4 regions of the Bradyrhizobium sp. T-1 genome follow, and region 4 is predicted to be linked to each of the others. Evidence: predicted binding sites of a transcription regulator. Region 4 holds the regulator's gene; each other region holds the start of a gene.

Region 1 (5,169 bases), 130 kb from region 4:
TCCCAAAAACACCAAAAACCGCTTAACATTCATCAACTTGTACGCCCTTCGATTGATCGGCAAGTGTTGCATTCCAGAGACGGACTCCGCCCCAAGATGGGCGTAGGGTTGCCCCGAAATTGTTCATTTGGGCGTCGCGCCTAACTGACCGCTCCGGGGACCTTTGGAGCTGTCGACATTGGGGAGACTGCAATGAAGAAAATTCTGTTCGGAACAATCGGTATCGTTGCGTTGGGCATGTCGGCTCCCGCAAGCGCGGCGGATCTGGCGGCACGCCCTTACACGAAGGCGCCGATTGCGGCACCTGCTCCGATCTACACCTGGACTGGCTTCTATCTCGGTATTCAGGGCGGCGGTGGCTGGGGCCGGAGCAACGAAACGTACTTCCTTGCCCCCAATACTCCCGCCTTCGCAGGAACGCAGAACTACGACACCAGCGGCGGCTTCGTCGGCGGCGTTGCCGGTTACAATTGGCAGATGGGCGCCTTCGTTGTTGGTCTTGAGGGCGATTATCACTGGGCCGACATCAACGGTCGGTCGTCGGTGATCAATGTCGGTCCGCCGAACCTCGGCGACTCCTATGCCACCAAGCTACGCGGCTTTGGAGACATCAAGGGCCGCGTTGGTTACGCTTGGGGACCGGCGCTCTGGTTCGTGAGCGGCGGTGCGGTTGTCGGCGATATCCAGCATCGCTACGACGCTGCCCTCAACGGCGGCGCGGCCAACACTTTCGTCCAGAACGACTGGCGCTGGGGTTGGACCCTCGGTACCGGCGTGGAGTACATGTTCGCTCCAAACTGGTCGGCAAAGGTTGAGTACAACTACATCGACCTCGGCAAGAGCACGATTCAGTACGCCGCAGTGCCGGCGACGAATCGCTCGGAGTGGAACGACACGATCCACACCATCAAGGCCGGCGTGAACTACCACTTCAATTGGGGTACGCCCGTCGTCGCGAAGTACTGATCGATACAAGTACTGATCCACCCGGAATTATTCAGGAATAGAAGGCCGGCCTCCCGCCGGCCTTCTTGCTTTTTGTTCCCAATGGGAACCATAGGTCAGCGTCTATTACATTTTGTATCCGTTGTGGCTTTTGAGAGACACAACTTGCAGCTTCAGTGGTGTAAGCAAGGCATAAGTTGGACCACAGCGTCCGATGCTGCTTCCGACGCACGGAAGTCAAAACAGAAACTGGGACTGGGATTTGTTGAATATGAAGAAGATTTTCTTGGCTTCGGCCTGTCTGCTCGCCCTCACTGGCGCCGCTTCGGCTGCCGATCTGGCTGCGCGCCCCTACACCAAGGCTCCAGTGGCCGTGGCCTCGGTCTACAACTGGACCGGATTCTACCTCGGTATCGTCGGTGGTGGCGCCTGGGAAGCCGCCTCTGGTGACCCGAAGATGAAGGGTGGGTTCGTCGGCGGCACCGCCGGCTACAACTGGCAGACCGGCAACGTCGTGTTCGGCGTCGAGGCTGATGGCGCCTGGGCTGACGTCAGCGCCTCCGCCGCGGGCACCGTTCCTGGCTTCGGTGTCGTAACCGTGAGCTCGAAGACCGACGCGATGGGCACCGTGCGCGGCCGCATCGGCTACGCCGTCAACAACGTCCTGTTCTACGGCACGGGCGGCTACGCCTGGATCGACAACAAGATCAGCCTCTCCGCACTCGGCGTGTCCGTGTCGGACAGCAAGTGGCACTCCGGCTGGACTGTCGGCGCAGGCGTCGAGGCATTCTTCGCTCCGCAGTGGTCGGTCAAGGGCGAGTACCTCTATCGCAGCCTGGGCGGCGAGACCTACTTCTCGGGCGCTCTGCCCTCCGGCACCATCAACTTCCACACCGTGCAGATCGGCGTGAACTATCACTTCGGCGCACCGGTGGTCGCAAAGTACTAATCGTCGCGACCGACGTCACATCGTTACGAAAGGCCGGCCTTGCGCCGGCCTTTTTGTTTTCGAGGGCACGCTCCCACCGCTGTTCCACGGGGCTTCCTGCTGCCAAGTCCCGCCAGCGTGCCAACAATCCGTTGACGATTCGCAAGTCCCACTGGAAATCCGTCTCCGTTCTTCCTACGTTCGCTCGCATACCCATTGGCGCCGATCCCGGTTCCGGGCAAAGCGCGCCTTTACGTCGGCGCGATCGCGCACCTTTGGGATTCCTTGAGGGCAACTCGGATGGATGAAGTGATCAAGGCGAAGCGCCAACAGCAGAACGCGGGCTCGAGCCTGCGCGCAATTACGATCCGCGGCGCGCGCGAGCACAACCTCAAGAACATCGACGTCGAGATTCCCCGCGACAAGCTGGTGGTTTTCACCGGCCTCTCCGGCTCCGGCAAATCCTCGCTCGCCTTCGATACCATCTACGCGGAAGGCCAGCGCCGCTACGTCGAGTCGCTCTCGGCCTATGCGCGCCAGTTCCTGGAGATGATGCAGAAGCCGGATGTTGACCAGATCGACGGTCTGTCGCCGGCGATCTCGATCGAACAGAAAACGACGTCGAAGAACCCGCGCTCGACCGTCGGCACGGTCACCGAGATCTACGACTACATGCGCCTGCTCTGGGCGCGCGTCGGCGTGCCCTATTCGCCGGCCACGGGACTTCCGATCGAGAGCCAGACCGTCTCGCAGATGGTCGACCGCGTGCTGGCGCTGCCCGAGGGCACCCGCCTCTATCTGCTCGCCCCCGTCGTGCGCGGCCGCAAGGGCGAGTACCGCAAGGAGCTCGCCGAATGGCTCAAGAAGGGCTTTCAGCGCGTCAAGATCGACGGCACCTTCTATGAGCTCGCTGAGGCGCCGACCCTCGACAAGAAATTCCCGCACGACATCGACGTCGTGGTCGACCGCATCGTCGTGCGCGCCGATATCGGCCAGCGCCTCGCCGAAAGCTTTGAGACGGCGCTGAAGCTCGCCGAAGGCCTTGCCGTCATCGAATATGCCGATGCACCTTCTGCCGCCGCTGCGCCTGCCGAAGAGAAAAAGAAGACCGCAAAAATCCACGACAAGAGCGGGCCCGAACGCATCCTGTTCTCGGAAAAATTCGCCTGTCCGGTCTCCGGCTTCACCATCCCCGAGATCGAGCCCAGACTCTTTTCGTTCAACAACCCCTATGGCGCGTGCCCTGCCTGCGGCGGCCTCGGCGTCGAGCAGCATGTCGACGAGGACCTCGTCATCCCCGACAAGGAGCTCGCGATCGGCAAGGGCGCGATCGCGCCCTGGGCCAAGTCGTCGTCGCCCTATTACACGCAGACGCTGACGGCGCTCGGCAAGCACTACAAGTTCACATTGACCACAAAGTGGAAGGATCTGCCGAAGAAGACGAGAGACGCGATCCTCCATGGCTCCGGCGAGGACGAGATCAAGTTCTCCTACGAGGACGGCGTCCGCTCCTACGACACCAAGAAGCCGTTCGAAGGCGTCATCACCAACATCAACCGCCGCTACCGCGAAACCGAAAGCGAGTGGGCGCGCGAGGAGTTGGCAAAGTATTTCCACGACGTGCCCTGCGGCGCCTGCAACGGCTTCCGTCTCAAGCCCGAGGCGCTCTGCGTCAAGGTCGGGGCTAAGCATATCGGCGAGATCTCCGAGCTGTCGGTGAAGAGCGCCGGCGCCTGGTTCGAGACGGTGCCGGCCGCGCTGAACGCGCAGCAGAACGAGATTGCCGGGCGCATCCTCAAGGAGATCCGCGAGCGCCTGACCTTCCTGCTCGATGTCGGCCTCAACTATCTCACCCTCTCCCGCTCCTCCGGCACGCTGTCCGGCGGCGAGAGCCAGCGCATCCGCCTGGCCTCGCAGATCGGCTCGGGCCTGACGGGCGTGCTCTACGTGCTGGACGAGCCCTCGATCGGCCTGCACCAGCGCGACAACGCGCGGCTGCTCGACACGCTCAAGCGCCTGCGCGATCTCGGCAACACCGTGGTCGTGGTCGAGCATGATGAGGATGCCATTCGGCTCGCCGACTACGTGCTCGACATCGGCCCCGGCGCCGGCATGCATGGCGGCAACATCGTCGCCGAAGGCACGCCCGACGAGATCATGCGCAACCCGAAATCGCTGACCGGCAAATATCTCACTGGCGAGCTCGAGGTCGAGGTGCCGGAACGGCGCCCGCCGAACCATCGCCGCACCATCAAGGTGGTGAACGCGCGCGGCAATAACCTCAAGAACGTCACCGCGGAAATTCCGCTCGGCCTATTCACGGCCGTCACCGGCGTGTCCGGCGGCGGCAAGTCGACGCTTCTCATCGACACGCTCTACAAGGCCATCGCGCGCAAGCTCAACGGCGCGAGCGAAGGCGCCGCCCCGCATGACCGCATCGAGGGCCTCGAGCATATCGACAAGATCATCGACATCGACCAGTCGCCGATCGGCCGCACCCCGCGCTCGAATCCTGCGACCTACACCGGCGCCTTCACGCCGATCCGCGAATGGTTCGCAGGGCTCCCCGAAGCCAAGGCGCGCGGCTACGAGCCCGGCCGCTTCTCCTTCAACGTCAAGGGCGGCCGCTGCGAGGCCTGCCAGGGCGACGGCGTCATCAAGATCGAGATGCACTTCCTGCCCGACGTCTACGTCACCTGCGACGTCTGCAAGGGCAAGCGCTACAACCGCGAGACGCTGGAGGTCCTGTTCAAGGGCAAGAGCATTGCCGACGTGCTGGACATGACCGTCGAGGAAGCCGCCGAGTTCTTCAAGGCGGTACCGCGCGTGCGCGAGACCTTCCAGACCCTGCACCGCGTCGGCCTCGACTACATCCATGTCGGCCAGCAGGCGACGACCCTCTCGGGCGGCGAAGCCCAGCGCGTCAAGCTCGCCAAGGAGCTGTCGAAGCGCGCCACCGGCCGCACGCTCTACATACTGGACGAGCCGACCACCGGCCTGCACTTCCATGACGTCAAGAAGCTGCTGGAGGTGCTGCACGAGCTGGTCGCGCAAGGCAACACGGTCGTCGTCATCGAGCACAATCTCGAGGTCATCAAGACCGCCGACTGGGTCATCGACCTCGGCCCCGAAGGCGGCGACGGTGGCGGCGAAATCGTCGCCTGGGGCCCGCCCGAGGACATCGTGAAAGCGCAGCGGAGCTATACGGGCAAGTTTTTGGAGCCGGTGTTGAAGAAGGCAAGGAAGCCGAAGCGGCGAAGCACGAGCGAAGCGGCGGAGTAGGAGCTTGGGCCGTA
Region 2 (5,169 bases), 3.8 Mb from region 4:
TGAAACGCAACATGACACGCTACTCGCCGGGCCCTTACTGGAACTTGTGGGCCTTATGGTTTGCAGAGCGTAAAGGAAACTCGTTACCGCCGGGTTGATGCGCTGGATGATCAAGCCAGCTGGCGTACATCCTCCGCGAGTGCGCGGTAGGACAGTGCTTCGGCGAGATGCAGCCGGCCGATCTTCTCGGTGCCGTCGAGGTCGGCGAGCGTGCGCGCCACCCGCAGCACGCGATGATAGCCGCGCGCCGACAGCCGCATGGTCTCGGCGGCGTCGCGCAGCAGCTTTTGTCCCTGCGCGTCCGGCTTGGCGATGTCTTCCAGCACGGATGCCGGCGCCTCGGCATTGGTGCGGACCCGCGGCAGGCCTGCATTGGCGTAGCGCGCGAGCTGGATGTCGCGCGCCGCTGCGACGCGCGCGGCGACTTCGGCCGAGCCTTCCGTCGGCGGCGGCAGGATCAGGTCCGCCGCGGTCACGGCTGGGACTTCGATGCGCAGATCAATGCGATCCATCAACGGACCGGAGATGCGTGCCTGGTAGTCGCCGGTGCAGCGGTCGACGCGGCCGCGCTTGCAGGCATAGCCGGGCTCGAACGCATTGCCGCAGCGACAGGGATTCATCGCCGCGACCAGCATGAAGCGCGCCGGATAAGTCACGCGGTGGTTGGCGCGGGAGACCGAGACCTCGCCGTTCTCCAAGGGTTGGCGCAGCGAATCCAGCACGCGCGGATCGAATTCCGGCAGCTCGTCGAGGAACAGCACGCCCTGATGCGCCAGCGAAATCTCGCCGGGCTTTGCCCGCATGCCGCCGCCGGTGAGCGCGGCCATGCTGGCGGAATGATGCGGTGAGCGGAACGGCCGCCGCGAGGTCAGCGCGCCACCCTCGATCTCGCCGGCAACGGAGGCGATCATCGAGACTTCGAGCAATTCGCTCGGCGACAGCGGCGGCAGGATCGAGGGCAGGCGTGCCGCCAGCATCGATTTGCCGGCCCCCGGCGCGCCGATCATCAGGAGGTGATGGCCGCCGGCGGCCGCGATCTCCAGCGCGCGCTTGGCGCTCTCCTGGCCCTTGATGTCGCGCAGATCGAGCGGCGACGCGGCTGCCTCGTGGACTTTCGGCACGGGCCGCGACAGCACTTGCGTGCCTTTGAAATGATTGGCGATCTGAATCAGCGAATGCGCGGCGACGATCTGGATGTCCGGGCTCGCCCAGGCCGCTTCCGAGCCGCAGGCGGCGGGGCAGATCAAGCCTTCCTCGCGCACATTGGCACCGAACGCGGCGGGAAGAACGCCGGCGACGGGTGCGATCGAGCCGTCGAGGCCGAGTTCGCCGAGCACGGTGAAGCCGGTCAGCGCATCCGGCGGGATCGCGCCGATCGCCGCCATCAGCCCGAGCGCAATCGGCAGGTCGTAATGGCTGCCTTCCTTCGGCAGGTCGGCGGGCGCGAGATTGACGGTGATCCGCCGCGCCGGCAGCGCCAGTCCCGAAGCGATCAGTGCCGAGCGGACCCGCTCGCGCGCCTCCGACACCGCCTTGTCGGGAAGCCCGACGATGGCGAACGCCGGCAGGCCGGGCGCAACCTGCACCTGCACGTCGACCGCGCGGGCCTCGATCCCCTCAAAGGCGACTGTCGAAACCCGCTGAACCATGCCTGCCCCCTCGCACAATCGAGGGTAGCAGACGGAGATAGTCCTGACAAGAACAATACGGGAACGACAATGAGGGGGGTCGCACCCCCTAACCAATCGTAAACAGGGTCCCGACACTACGCCTCGAATGCGAGCGGCTCTCCTCAGCACATTCCAACGAATGTCCGCTACTCCTAGAGGTGCGGGATGGGCCGTGATCTAACGGGTGAAGAATTCAAAATGCTTGCAAATCGCCGCAGAAGCGAACGACGGGTGTGCAGCCGGCTTGCCAAGATTCACTTCGGCGCGGGCTCGTTGCCACGGGACTGCACGATCACGGATATCTCCGACGGTGGCGTGAAGGTCGTGGCGGAGTTTCTGGAAGTGCCGCCGCAATTCACCATCATCTTCGCGCCGGACTATTCGCGTCAGTGCCGCCTGCGCTGGCGCATCGGCTGCGAGTTCGGTGCCGAATTTACCGACTGAGCGCGCAAACGATAACAATCGAGTCGCGAGCGACGCGTCCTTAACCGGACTTTAGCGTTAATAGGCAAAGCATCTCTGATCAGTCCGCCGGCGGTGATCAGAGTATGTCCAAGCGTTCGTTCCTTGCCTCTTCCCCGGCGAGATTCCTGCTTCCCGCGATGGCGGTGCTGGCGCTCGGCGGCTGCCAGACCACAAGCCTGGAGGACGTGACCGGCGCGCTCGGTGTGAGCAGCAAGCCCGAGCCTGCTGCGACGGCGGATGCCAGGCCGGATATGGACGCCCTGCGCGAACGTTATCGCGCCAAGCCCAGTGATCCCAACATCGCCCTCGACTACGGCAAGGCCCTGCGCGAGACCGGCCAGCACGCCCAGGCGGTCGCGGTGATGGAGCAGGCCGTGATGGTCCATCCCAGCAACAAGGCGCTGCTCGCCGGCTACGGCCGCGCGCTCGCCGACAATGGCAATTTCCAGCAGGCCTTCGATGTGCTGAGCCGCGCGCATACGCCTGAGGATCCCGACTGGCGCATCCTGTCGGCGCAAGGTGCGGCGCTCGACCAACTCGGCCGCAACGAGGAAGCGCAGCAATATTATGCGACGGCGCTGAAGATCGTGCCGGACGAGCCGCAGGTTTTGTCCAATCTCGGCCTGTCCTATGTGCTGCAGAATAATCTGTCGAAGGCCGAACAGGTGCTCGGCCGTGCCTATCAGCGCAATCAGAACAATGTGCGGGTCCGTGCCAATCTCGCGCTCGTGCTGGGATTGCAGGGCCGTCAGGCCGAGGCTGAAATCCTCGTGAAGGCCGATCTGCCGCCGGATCAGGCGGCGGCAAAGGTCGCGGCGCTGCGCGAGCTGCTGTCGAAGAAACAACAGCAGCGGGCCGAGAAGTAATCACCCGCCGCTGAGAGTCCTGTTCGCTCGAAAAACGCTCTCGCGCTTACGACGCCTTGCGATGCGGCGCCGATCCGCGTCCCGACCTGCCCTTCAGCTTCTTCAAGAGCGGACCGAGCAGCGAGCGCTTCGGCTTCTTCACGTCGCCGCGCCCGGCGAGACGGTTGGCCATGTTCTGGAACAGCTCGGTGGTGCGGTGGCTCTTGGAGACCTCCGCGATCATCTGGCCGTTATTGGCCGCGGTCGAGAACAGCTTGGAATCGAACGGAATCACCGCGAGCGGCTGGCTTTCCATGGTCTTGGCGAAGGACTTGACGTCGATCTCGGCTCGCTTGTGCATGCCGACCTGGTTGATGCAGTAGAGCGGCGGCCGGTCGTTCGGCCGTGCCGTCTTGAGCACGGTCAGCATGTTCTTGGTGTTGCGCAGGTTGGCGAGATCCGGCTCGGCCACGATGACGATATCGTCGGCGTTGACCAGCGCGCGCTTGGTCCAGGCCGACCATTGATGCGGGACGTCGAGCACGATGCAGGGCGTGGTCATGCGCAGCGTGTCGAAGATCGCATCGAACGCCTCGGCGCCGAAATCATAGACGCGATCGAGTGTGGCGGGCGCGGCCAGCAGGCTGAGATGATCGCTGCATTTGGCGAGCAGGCGCTCCATCAGCGCCGTGTCCGGCCGGTCCTGCGACAGCACCGCGTTGGCGATGCCCTGCGCCGGATCCTGGTTGTAGTCGAGACCGGCGGTGCCGAAGGCGAGGTCGAGATCGATCACGACGGAATCGAGCGCAAGGTCGCGCGCGATGGTCCAGGCCACGTTGTGCGCAACGGTGGAGGCGCCGACGCCGCCCTTGGCGCCGACCACAGCGATGATGCGACCGGTGATCATGGCTTCGGAGGCCGAGAACAGGCTGCAGATCGAGCGCACCACGTCGATGGTCTCGACCGGTCCGACCACGTAATCGTTGACGCCGCGGCGCACCAGTTCGCGATAGGGCGCGGTGTCGCCGGGATTGCCGATCACGACCACGCGGGTGCCGGGATCGCAGACCCCGGCGAGATCGTCGAGGCCTTCGAGAATGTCGCGCGTGCCGTCGGATTCGATGACGATGACGTTCGGCGTCGGCATCGTGTCATAGACTTCGATGGCCGCGGCGAGGCCGCCGCTTTTCGCGGTGAGATGGGCCTTGGCGAGACGGCGGTCCTGGCCGGCGGCGGTCACCGCGGCGAGCGTCTGCTCGGTCTCGCAGAAGGCCTGCACCGAAATACGGGGAACCGGCGCAATGTGATCCTCGGGGTGCTGCGGATCGTCCGCCTCTTCGTCGTGGATGTCCGTCATTTGCCTGTGTCGCTGAGTTTGGCCTTGTCAGCCTCGGGATAGATGGTCGTGGTCGGGGTGCCCTTGCGGTAGCGCTCGAACGCGATGTCGCGCCGCGCGGTATAGGCCGGCGTCTCCCCGCGCGGCTGCTCGAGATCGGCGGGGTTGTCGATCATGGCCGCCAGATTGCGCTGGGTGGCGCAGCCAAGATTGAAGTAGGGCCGGTTCTCGTTGTAGCCGGGGTCGAGGATCGACGGCCCCACGTCCTCGGGCCATAGCCCGCAAGGACCGGCGACCGCCTTGATCTTGGAATAGCTCAGCCGGATCGTCGGCAGCAGGCCGGGGTCTTCGGGACGGTAGGGATGCTGGACGATGGCGCGCGACGGCACGCCGCCGCTGCCGAGCACGGCGCGGATCTCGTGATAGGTCGCCGCCGCGGCGCGCGAGTTGGCGGTGTCGATGGGCACGTCGACGACGACGGAGCCGCTGCCTTCGCGCACCCAATCCTGGGCAATACCCATCACGTCGGCGTGCTGCGCGGCCGAAAGTCCGCCGCGGGCCTTGCCGACGAAGATCACGATCGAGCGCTTGCCTTCCTGCACCGCGATCGGGTGGCGCATGCGGTAATCGGTCGGCACCGTCTGGGTGGTGACGACGTCGCCCGTGGTGTTGCAGGCTCCCAGCATGACGGAGAGCCCCGTCAGCGCGAGTGCGATGCGCAATTTGCGGCGTCGATCGGCGGATGTCTTCGTCATCGGCTGGTCCCCTCTTCCCCGTGTCTTGCCCCGGTCCCCAAACCGTTCGTCTCAGTCGATGATGAAGCCGAAATCCCCGCGATTGCCGTCGATCGGAT
Region 3 (5,169 bases), 3.3 Mb from region 4:
GCGCTGCAAGGTCGGGAAGGCCCGATCATGACGGCTTTATGTGTTTGATCGACCAAGAAATGAATACAAACCGCAATTAATTGCGCTTTACGTCGCCGAGCTCCTCATAGAGCACGCGCGCCGAGGCGGCATCGCCGCGGCGCTCGTTGAAATCAGTCACCTTCAACACCCGCACGGTGCGGTCGAGCGCGACGGTGATGACGTCGCCGATCTTGATCGCATGCCCCGGCGATGTCTCGCGCGTGCCGTTGATGCGGACGTGACCGGACTCGACTAGCTCAGCCGCCGAGGTGCGCGCCTTCACCACCCGCGCGTGCCACAGCCATTTGTCGAGGCGCTGCCGCTCGGTGGTCGTGGGCTTACTCCTTCCGACCGGCGAGCTGCTCTTTCAGCGCGGCGAGCTTTGCGAAGGGCGAGTTCGGGTCGGCCGGGCGATCGCGCTCCCGCGGGCTGGCGCTCGAGGCGTAGGGACGCAGCGACGGACCGCCCTGACCGCGCCCCTTGTCGCGGTCGCGGCCACGATTGTCACGGCCCTTGTCACGATCGCCGCCGAACTTCTTGTTGTCGCGGTTGCGATCGCGATCCTTGTCGCGGTCCTTGCCCTGGAAGCTGCGGTTGCGGTCGTCGCGGCGCTCTCCGCCCTCGCCGCCTTCACGGCCCTTGCGGAAATCCCTGCCGCCGTCGCGGCGATGCCCGCCGCCGTGACGATGGCGCTCGCCCGGCTTGGCGCCTTCGGCTGCTTCGCCGGGCGCGGCCGCGGCGCCAGCCTCAGCACCGGCCTGCGGACGCTGGTTGGTGTGGCGCTGGTGGCGATGGCGCTCGTGGCGGGGCTTGCGATCCTCGTGACGGCCGCCGGGACGCCAGACCTCGACGAGCTCGGGCTCGGCGGGCGCAGCGGCAGCCTCAGGCGCAGCGGCAGCCTCAGGCGCAGCGGCATCGGGCGACGCGGCAGCTTCCGTTGCAGCGGTCTCGGCCGGAGCAGCTTCAGCAGCTTCCGTGGGTGCAGCGGCCTCCTCGGCCGGCGGCGCGATGCCGGGGGCATCCTCGGGCGTGACAGGTGCTTCAGGCGAGGCTTCGAGCGCCGGCTCTTCGTGCGCGGGCTCGTCCTGCTGCTCCATGCCGGGCGCGTCTTCGACGGTGACTGGCTCGCCAGCGGCCTCAATGGCCGTCTCCGCAGCGGCGGCAGCATCCTCCGTCGCAGGCGTCTCAGCGGAAACGTCCGCAACGGGCGTCTCCGCAGCGGCAGGCGCCGCGGGCTTCACCGGCAGCGGCGGACGCTTTTCCATACGATAGCCGAGCGCACGCAGCACCGAGGCAAAGTCCTCGCCGGCGGAGCCGGTGAGCGAGGTCATCGCCTGCGTCACCACAAAGCTGCGGCCGTCGAACGCGCCGGCGGGCTTTTCGCCGGGCGCATTGTCACGCCAGGCCAAAGCGGGGCGGATCAAATCGGCAAGGCGCTCCAGAATGTCGACGCGCACGGCGCGCTCGCCGGCCTGCTTGTAGCCGAGCACGCGATAGGCATCGCGCGGCAGCTGCTTGTCGACCGGGAACGAGGTGCGGCCCGACGATGCCAGATGCTGCGCGCCTGACAGCGCCGACAGATCGACATTGTCCTGCTTCAGCGCCCACAGCAGCGCGGCCAGCGCACGCGCGGCGGGCTTCAGGATGCCGGGGAAATAGATGTGATAGGCACCGAAGCGGACGCCGTATTTACGGAGCGTCGCGCGCGAGGGCTGGTCGAGATCCTTCAGCTCATTGGCGATCTTGGGACGCTCGAGCACACCGAGCGCCTCGACCAGCTGATAGGCGATGCCGCGGGCGATCCCCGTGACGTCCTCGGCCTTCGACAGCTCGAACATCGGCCCGAGCAGCTTCTCGATATGCGTCTTGAGCCAGAGATCGAGCCGCGCCTGCACCTTCTCACGGGGGCCGCCGGTCAGCCGCTCATCCGAGATGATGCGGATGCGCGGATGCAGCGCCTCCTCTGCGGCGGTCAGTCGCGCCACGGCATCGCCGGTCCAGCGGATGGTGCCATCGGAGGTCAGCACGAACTGATCGTCCGGCGCGTTGCCGAGCTTTTCGGCGCGCGTGTTGATCTCGCCGGCGAGCACCGCTTGCGCGGCAGCCTGCAAGGCTTTCGCATCGGAGCCGGCTTCCGCCGCATCCGGTGCAAAGGTGAAGCCATCGAGGCGGCCGATGACATGGCCTTCGACGATGACTTCGCCGGTCTTGCCGATTTCCGTATTCAAGCTCGTGTTCTCCCGCAGGCGGCGCATCAATACACTGGTCCGGCGATCAACGAAACGCTCAGTCAAGCGTTCATGGAGCGCATCCGATAATTTATTTTCGACCTCGCGGGCGATCCCCTGCCAGCGTTCGGGGTCTCTCAGCCAGTCCGGGCGGTTGGCGACGAAGGTCCAGGTGCGAATCTGCGCGATCCGGGCCGACAGCGTGTCGATATCGCCGTCGATGCGGTCGGCCTGGTCGACCTGGGCGGCAAACCAGGAATCCGGGATGCAGCCCTTCTGCATCAGGAAGCCGTAGAGCGTGGTGACGAGCTCGGCGTGGGCCGCCGGCGACAGCTTTCGGTAATCCGGGACCTGGCAGGCCTCCCACAGCCGCTCCACGGCAGCCTTGCCATGCGCGATATCGCGCACCTCGACGTCGCGGGCGGCATGGTCGAGCACGCGCATGTCTTCGGCGATCGGCGCCCGGGTCAGCGTCTCGTGGCCGGGGGCCAGGTTGAGCGAGACCTGGAGCGCGCCGAGGGAGGAGAAATCCAGCTTCGAGTTGCGCCATTGCAGCATCTTCACGGGGTCGAAGATGTGGTTCTGGAGCGCGTTCACGAGCTCGGGCTCGAACGGACCGCAGCGGCCGGTGGTGCCAAAGGTGCCGTTGCGCGTGGCGCGGCCGGCGCGGCCGGCGATCTGCGCGAACTCGGCCGGCGTGAGCCTTCGGAACTGATAGCCGTCGAACTTGCGGTCGGAGGCAAAGGCGACGTGGTCGACGTCGAGATTGAGGCCCATGCCGACGGCGTCGGTGGCGACGAGATAGTCGACGTCGCCGTTCTGGAACATCTCGACCTGCGCATTGCGCGTGCGCGGCGACAGCGATCCCAGCACCACGGCGGCGCCGCCATGCTGGCGCTTGATCAGCTCGGCGATGGCATAGACCTCATCGGCCGAGAACGCGACGATCGCGGTGCGGCGCGGCTGGCGCGTGATCTTGCGATCGCCGGCAAATTCCAGCTGCGACAGCCGGGGCCGGGTGATCATGGAGACGCCGGGCAACAGCCGCTCGATGATCGGGCGCATCGTCGCAGCGCCCAAAAGCAGCGTCTCGTCGCGGCCGCGGCGGTTGAGGATGCGGTCGGTGAAGACGTGGCCGCGCTCCAGGTCGGAGGCGATCTGGATCTCGTCGACGGCGAGGAAGGAGACGTCGATGTCGCGCGGCATCGCCTCGACGGTCGAGACCCAATAGCGCGGATTCCTCGGCTTGATCTTCTCCTCGCCGGTGATCAGCGCGACGGCCTCGGGGCCGACGCGTCCGACGATCTTGTTATAGACCTCGCGCGCGAGCAGCCGCAGCGGCAGGCCGATCATGCCCGAGGAATGCGCGAGCATCCGTTCGATGGCGAGATGGGTCTTGCCGGTGTTGGTCGGCCCGAGCACCGCAGTGACGCCGGCGCCGGGCACCCGATCGGACAGCGCGCGCTCGGAAGCGAAGGGGGAAGGAGGAAAGGCCATTCTGAATGATTAGGTAGTGGCGATTGAGGCGAATGTCAGTGCTGTCTGGGGCGGCGAGGTGAGGGAGACTCTCCGCGCGTCCGACTGTCACCGCATCCGTGGAAGCAGCCCCTCATCCCAACCCTCTCCCCGTAAGAACGGGGCGAGGGGGACGAGATAGCCGTGCAAATTCCGCGCAACTGTCTCACTTTGCGACGCTTTTCCCTCGCGCTTTAAGCTTCGGAACGACTCTAGAACGAATCGCGGCCGAATCGCAGACTCCCCACGGAGTCCCCTTCCGTTCACGCAACATGTCGCGGGACTCTTGTTTCCATCGCACTAGATGGAGTTTTGGGCTGCCGCACAAGCGACGTTTCGATGACGGATTTCCTTAAGTTGGGGATGGCGCGGAGTCGAATCAGAATCGGGGAGGAGTCAAATGGATTCCCCGGCATGACGGGCCCCTCACCTCTTTCGTCAAAACAACCCCATGCACAGTAGGTAAGTCGTTGATATTGTTGAAGCGGGAGAGAATATTCGGGCTGTCGTCCTCCGAGGGCCGCCCAAGAGGGCTGCCACCTCAGGATGACGGCCGGGGAGGGGCGTGCGCGGCAAAGATCCTACTGCGTTTTCGCCACCCTTGGCGGCTGGGCGGTGGTGATGAAGCTGGTCGCTTCCAGCATCGCCGGCCCCAGCGGCGTCGGCACTTTCAGCCAGAATGGAACCAGGATGCGCGTGCCCGCGACCGGCGCCAGCGCGATCTCGATGTTGCGCTGGGCGGCCAGATATTTGATCACGGGGCGGTCGGGGATGTAGCCGGCGATCGGCACGAAATAGAGCGCGCAGACCACGACCGGGCCGTGATAGCCCTTCTCCGCCTTCACGGTCTCCATGCGCTTGAAATCGAGCTTGAGCTCGTAGCGCATGCGGCCGTCGAACACGGGCGCGCTGCCGTGGCAGGCCTCCGGCGACAGCGGGTCCCCCGTGCCGGGCACGCGGACCAGCGAGGCCGTCATCGGATCGAACACGCCGCGGCGATGCGCGTCGGTGACGACGATGCGGTCGGCATCGACCGGCGGCTCCGGAATGATGCCGAACTCCTTCACATTGCCCTTGTCGAGCGTGATGTGGATCTCTTCGGTCTTCTTCGAGGTGGTGGTGGAAGCCTGGTAGGCGGAAGCGACCAGCGCACCATTGACGATGCGGCCCTGCGAGGCGCCGGTGCCGGACCCGCCCGCGAACGATTTCAAGATGCCGGTGGTGCCGCCGGAGGCCGCCGCCGAGAACACGTCGTCCTGGATATCGATGTTCCAGGCACCGCGGCCGACCGGAATGCCGGCCAGCGTCGCCTCATATTGCGCCTCGAGCTTGCCCTGCGCCGCCGCAGGCTCCGCCGCCCATGCCAGCACCAGCCCGCCAAGCGCAACCAGGGCCAGCCGGACAA
Region 4 (5,169 bases):
ACTGGCGCTGACGCAGCGTGGTGACGGTTTTGCGATTGCGGCGGTGAAGGCGAGAGGCGCAAATCGCCCCTGGTCGCCGGCGGCGGCCGGCGATGGAGAATTCGAACAGACCCTCATGCCACGATCGACAGCTCCGCGCGCCAAAGACGCAACACCATCGGAGGCCGACCTTCAGGCCGAGGATTAAGGCCGTTGTCTCAGCCGATCGGCAGACGCGGGGGCGTCGTGCGGTTGTCGGCGATCACGCGCGGCTTCTGCTCGCGCTCGCCGAGCGGCTGGGTCACCGGCAGTTGCAGCACGGTCGCGCGCTGGCCTTCGACCAGCTGCGTCACCAGCACGTATTTGCCGTCGGGGAATTCGATCGCGTCGTGATGACGATCGGGAATGTGCGGATCGATCTTGCCGAACTTGCCGACGCGCGAGTTGACAGTGCGGGTCCAGATCCAGCGATTATCGTAGCGGACGTTGTCGGCGAAGGCGAGCTCCGTTCCCGGAAGGAGGCAGACCGCGACCGACATGTCGGCTTCGGAGGCGAAGCCGCGCGTCGAGGTGCCGCGGAAGGTTGTCGTGACGATCGTCTCGCCCACTTCTGCGGGGCGCGTCGCGACAGCGTGCAGGCTGTAGTCACACATCGGGGTGCTCCTCAATCAGGATAGCGACCCACGCCTCTGTCTCGGACGCGCAGGCCCCTATCAGAGTGGAAGCCTGCGATCTTATGCTTGTTTGTGGGCAAATCTGCGGCTCGCATCCGCAGCGCGCGATCACATTATCTTTTTCAAATGCACGAGGAACAAAGCCTGCTCTCGCGCATTCGGAGAGCGCGTTGCCTCAGCGGCCAGCAGGTGCCGACCAGCCCGAATATTGCCAGCCCGGTTGCGACGGCTGCTCGACGGCGTTGCGGGCGTTGCGGAATTGCTCGCTCGTCGCCTGCGGTGCCTTGCGGGCGTGGTGCTGCGCAGCCAAGGCCTGCGACGCTGATGCTGCGATCAGCGCCATCGCGACGGTGCTCAAAATGATCTTGCGCATGGTGGTCTCCTCGGTCTCTCAAAGGCCTGCGAAGCGACGCGTGCTTCGTTGCGGCGTACCGAGGATGTCGCGCTGGAGAGGGGACCGGATAATCTGTGCAAAACCAGAAAGACTATCCAGCCGGAGCGGACAATCGTCCGCTCCAATCGTTGATCGCGGTCGTCGATCGCGACGCGCTCAATACTTCCGGTACAGCCCGATCAGCTTGCCCTGGATCTTCACCCGGTTGGGCGGAAGGATGCGCACCTCATAGGCCGCATTGGCAGGCTCAAGTGCAATCGAGGCGCCGCGGCGGCGGAAGCGCTTCAGCGTGGCCTCTTCGTCGTCGATCAGGGCCACCACGATATCGCCGGTGTCGCAGCTCTCGTTGCGCTGGATCAGCGCCATGTCGCCATCGAGAATGCCGGCATCGACCATCGAATCGCCGCGTACTTCGAGCGCGTAGTGCTCGCCAGCCCCGAGCATGTCCGGCGGGACGCTGATGGTGTGGCTGCGGGTCTGCAAGGCCTCGATCGGCGTACCGGCCGCGATCCGACCCATCACGGGCACTGCAACCGGGCGTTCGCCCTCGTCGGCGGGTGGACTCGAGGTCGTGCGCACCTTGCCGAGGTTGCCCTCGATGACGCTCGGCGTGAAGCCGCGGCGGTTGCCGGCGGCGGCCTGGAGCTCGGGCAGCTTGATCACTTCGATCGCGCGGGCGCGGTTCGGCAGGCGCCGGATGAAGCCACGCTCCTCGAGCGCGGTGATCAGGCGATGGATGCCTGATTTCGAGCGCAGATCGAGCGCGTCCTTCATCTCGTCGAAGGAGGGCGGCACGCCGCTTTCCTTCAACCGCTCGCTGATGAACCGCAGGAGCTCGTACTGTTTGCGCGTTAACATCTCGACCAAAATCCCCCGGTTGATGTCGTTCGATTCCGAGACGCTGAGTTCAGCGATAAGCCGCTACATGCTCGAAACAAATCATGAACGGACACTATATGTTCGATACATGTTCCGCAACTGCTTAATTTACCGTGAACGCGACAAAGTTCGCGGAACGGTTGCGAACGAAGCGGTCAGGCGGGCAGTCGCAGCACCTCGCAAGGCGTGCCCGTCGCGGCCTTCGGCGCAAACGGCGGGCGCACGAGAAGTGCCTGTGCCGCAGCGAGATTCGCAAGCAGCGAGGAGTCCTGGTGATCGACGGGGACGACGACGAGCGTGCCGTCGTCGCGCATGTCGAGGCGCGCGCGCAGATAATCCTCGCGCTGGTCGTTGGCGCCGACATCGCGGCCGAGCACGGCGCGTTCGCGACGGTGATGAACCGCGGAGCGACCTGAGAGCGCGCGAATCAGCGGCACCATGAACAGGAAGGCGCACACATAGGACGACACGGGATTGCCGGGCAGTCCGATCACCCGCATCGGCCCGAGCTGGCCGTTCATCATCGGCTTGCCCGGCCGCATCGCAATCTTCCAGAACGCCATCGCGGTGCCTTCTTCCCTCAGCGCCTGCTGCACCAGATCGTGGTCACCGACTGAGGCGCCGCCGGTCGTGATCAGGATGTCGGCACCGGATTCGCGCGCACGGCGGATGCCGGCGGTGGTGGCGGCAAGCGTGTCGGCGGCAACGCCGAGGTCGACGGTATCGGCGCCCTCGCTGCGGGCGAGCGCATGCAGGGCGTAGCCGTTGGAATAGACGATCTGGCCATGGCCGGGCGTTGAGCCCGGCATCACCAGCTCGTCGCCGGTGGCGAGAATCGCGACCTTCGGGCGGCGGCGAACGGCAAGCTGCGGGTGGTTCATGCCGGCGGCGAGCGCGACGTCGCGCTCGGTCAGCCGCGCGCCCTTGCGCAAGAGCACGTCACCCTCGCGGAAGTCGATACCGGCAGGGCGGATGTGCCGTCCGGCGATGGCGGCTTCCCTGATCACGATGCGTCTGCCGTCGGCGACCGTGTCCTCCTGGATCACGACGGCGTCCGCGCCATCGGGAACGACGCCGCCGGTGAAGATCCGGACCGCTTCGCCCGCGCCGACAGTTCCTGCGTAAGGGCGGCCGGCTGCGACCTCGCCAATGACGGTCAGCTGCGCGTCGACCTTTGCCGCATCGGCCGCGCGGACGGCATAGCCATCCATCGCTGACATCGCCTGTGGCGGTTGCGTCCGCCGCGCCGCGACATCGCGCGCGAGCACGCGATGAAAGGCCTCATCGAGCGAGACTGATTCTTCGGCCAGCGGCTCTGCACCGGCGAGCACGGCGGCAAGCGCATCGGATACCGGCATCAGGGCCACAGTGAACTCCTGCTACAAATCGAGTGATTTGGTCGGCAAGGTTCTAGCCGAGCGAAGGGGCTGAGGCAAAACACCGCGAGATCACGTGCAACACGCGCGCCTGCCTTCGTCGAAGGAGATTTATTTCTGCAGCATGAGCCGCACCAGCTCGGCCTGCCGGGTGACACCGGTCTTGTCGAAAATCTTCGACAGATGGCTGCGCGCGGTTCCATCGGTGATGCCGAGGCGCTCCGCCGTGGCCCTGCGGCCGCCGCCCTTGACGATCTCCAGCGCGAACGCGGCTTCAGCGCGGGTGAGGCCGTAGCGCTCGCGCAAAGTCTCGCCTTGCGTCTTGGCGGCGGGTTCGGGGTCGGTGATCAACACCATCGCGCTCGAGCGCCAGCCGGAGGCGAGGGGGACGGCCTTCTCGATCCATTCGCTGCCGACCGGTGTTACCTGCACGCGCAGCGGCATGCGGCCAGGCGGTCGCTGCAGGCTCATCTCGCCGCCGATGCGGTCCGGATTGTCGAGGCTGCAGGAGCTGATCAGTGCGCGCAGCTGATGACCGTCCTCGGCGTTGACGCCGCTCAGCACGCCGTCCTCGACAACGACACCGTGGCCGGTCTCCATAAGCTCGCGTGCCCGGCGATTGATGAAAACCGGGCGACCCTGCGCGTCCGCGAGAACAAAGCCCTGATCGAGCCCGTCCAGGCCCGCCAGCGCCGCGCGGCCGGTGATGTCGAGCTGGTGCGTACGCCGCTGGATAGCAACGGCGCGCACGAGATGCTGTGCCAGTGTCGCAAACAACCGGCGCGCCTTGGCATCATAGGGCTCCAGATTGGACGGCCGGTGGCTGGTCAGGATGCCGGTGGCATTGTGATCGACCAGCAAATTGGTCGTCAGCGGCTCGGTGTCGAAGCCGGCCGGCTGCCACCATTCGTTGTAGAAATCGCTGCTGGTGAACTGCGCGCGGCTGATGAAGTCGCCAATGGTGAAGATTTCGCCCGGCGTCCTGCCGACCCCCAGTGGCAGCAGCGGATTGCGCGGCGCCCAGCCGAGCAGGTCCTGCACGCGGGCGGGATCGATGCGCGGCGAGAGCAGGCTGGACAGCCCGTTGGCCGGATCGTAGATGCCAAACAGCACGCGGCCGCCGACGGCGTCATCGACGCGCTCCAGCACGCTCGACCAGCGGTCCTGCTCGAGCGCGGCGTCGTAGATTGCGCCCACGAGGTCCAATACGGCGTCGTCCGAAAGCTCGCCGGCGCGCATTCCAACCCCCGCAGTTGCAATGCGACATTTGAACGCAGTTTCAGGGTGGGAACAAGGTCAGAAAAGCGGCAGATCGGGCCTTGTTGCCGCGAAGCCGCAGTTTCCTGGGTATGGGCGATCGGATATCCGGCGAAGGGTGCATGAGATCACGACGTTGTCGGGTTTCCGTCCAGAGCCACGTCGGGCGCTTGGGGGCCCTGATCCCGGTCGGGCATTGGATCGGCCTGGGCCTTCAAATCGGCGGCCTTGCTGATCAGCTTTGCGGAAAGGTCAGAATCCGAGGTGGTTCTGGCGAATTTCATCAGCAGAGAGGCCTGCTTGGTGAGGTAGGTTTTGCCCAACACGTTGATACGTCCGATGTAGAAATCCCAACGGACTCATGAGTCCGGGAGGCGGGCATTCGTTCCAGGAACTTCGTATAAAAATGCACAGAGCTGGTTGGTTCCTGATCTCCGGACGAAATTGTTCCGGAATCGGCCGGTTGGGCAGCCGGCTTCGGCGGATCAGATCCCCAGCGCCTCCAGCGCAAGGCCGACGTCGCGGGGCGAGGTCACATGCACCGCGGTGAGGCCGCGAGCCCGGGCGCCCTCGATGTTCTCGACGAGATCATCAAAGAACACGATACGGT

What was found. The regulator LexA, encoded in region 4, represses DNA repair genes until DNA is damaged. The targets are predictions, from matches to a motif close to TGTTCNNNNTGTGTTCNG.
Region 1: a site for LexA is predicted at 2,061-2,078, ahead of uvrA (excinuclease ABC subunit UvrA). Genes of this name have one in related genera too.
Region 2: a site for LexA is predicted at 1,698-1,715, ahead of ACWAT4_RS00930 (YifB family Mg chelatase-like AAA ATPase). Genes of this name have one in related genera too.
Region 3: a site for LexA is predicted at 3,967-3,984, ahead of ACWAT4_RS03205 (helicase-related protein). Genes of this name have one in related genera too.

Annotation. Positions count from the first base shown of each region.
Region 1 covers NZ_CM132115.1:4,097,457-4,102,625, reverse strand. Annotated here, with positions in the region: gene ACWAT4_RS19725 (outer membrane protein) at 193-966, shown strand; gene ACWAT4_RS19720 (outer membrane protein) at 1,217-1,894, shown strand; gene uvrA (excinuclease ABC subunit UvrA) at 2,174-5,155, shown strand.
Region 2 covers NZ_CM132115.1:192,410-197,578, reverse strand. Annotated here, with positions in the region: gene ACWAT4_RS00935 (hypothetical protein) at 1-13, opposite strand, end outside; gene ACWAT4_RS00930 (YifB family Mg chelatase-like AAA ATPase) at 111-1,649, opposite strand; gene ACWAT4_RS00925 (PilZ domain-containing protein) at 1,869-2,114, shown strand; gene ACWAT4_RS00920 (tetratricopeptide repeat protein) at 2,219-3,001, shown strand; gene ACWAT4_RS00915 (AAA family ATPase) at 3,048-4,337, opposite strand; gene ACWAT4_RS00910 (CpaD family pilus assembly protein) at 4,334-5,071, opposite strand; gene ACWAT4_RS00905 (type II and III secretion system protein family protein) at 5,123-5,169, opposite strand, start outside.
Region 3 covers NZ_CM132115.1:677,018-682,186, reverse strand. Annotated here, with positions in the region: gene ACWAT4_RS03210 (S4 domain-containing protein) at 77-307, opposite strand; gene ACWAT4_RS03205 (helicase-related protein) at 360-3,746, opposite strand; gene ACWAT4_RS03200 (DUF3108 domain-containing protein) at 4,346-5,155, opposite strand.
Region 4 covers NZ_CM132115.1:3,966,996-3,972,164, forward strand. Annotated here, with positions in the region: gene ACWAT4_RS19030 (ComEC/Rec2 family competence protein) at 1-187, shown strand, start outside; gene ACWAT4_RS19035 (hypothetical protein) at 198-632, opposite strand; gene ACWAT4_RS19040 (hypothetical protein) at 829-1,026, opposite strand; gene lexA (transcriptional repressor LexA) at 1,204-1,905, opposite strand; gene ACWAT4_RS19050 (molybdopterin molybdotransferase MoeA) at 2,082-3,293, opposite strand; gene ACWAT4_RS19055 (helix-turn-helix transcriptional regulator) at 3,414-4,541, opposite strand; gene ACWAT4_RS19060 (hypothetical protein) at 4,688-4,885, opposite strand; gene ACWAT4_RS19065 (HAD family hydrolase) at 5,045-5,169, opposite strand, start outside.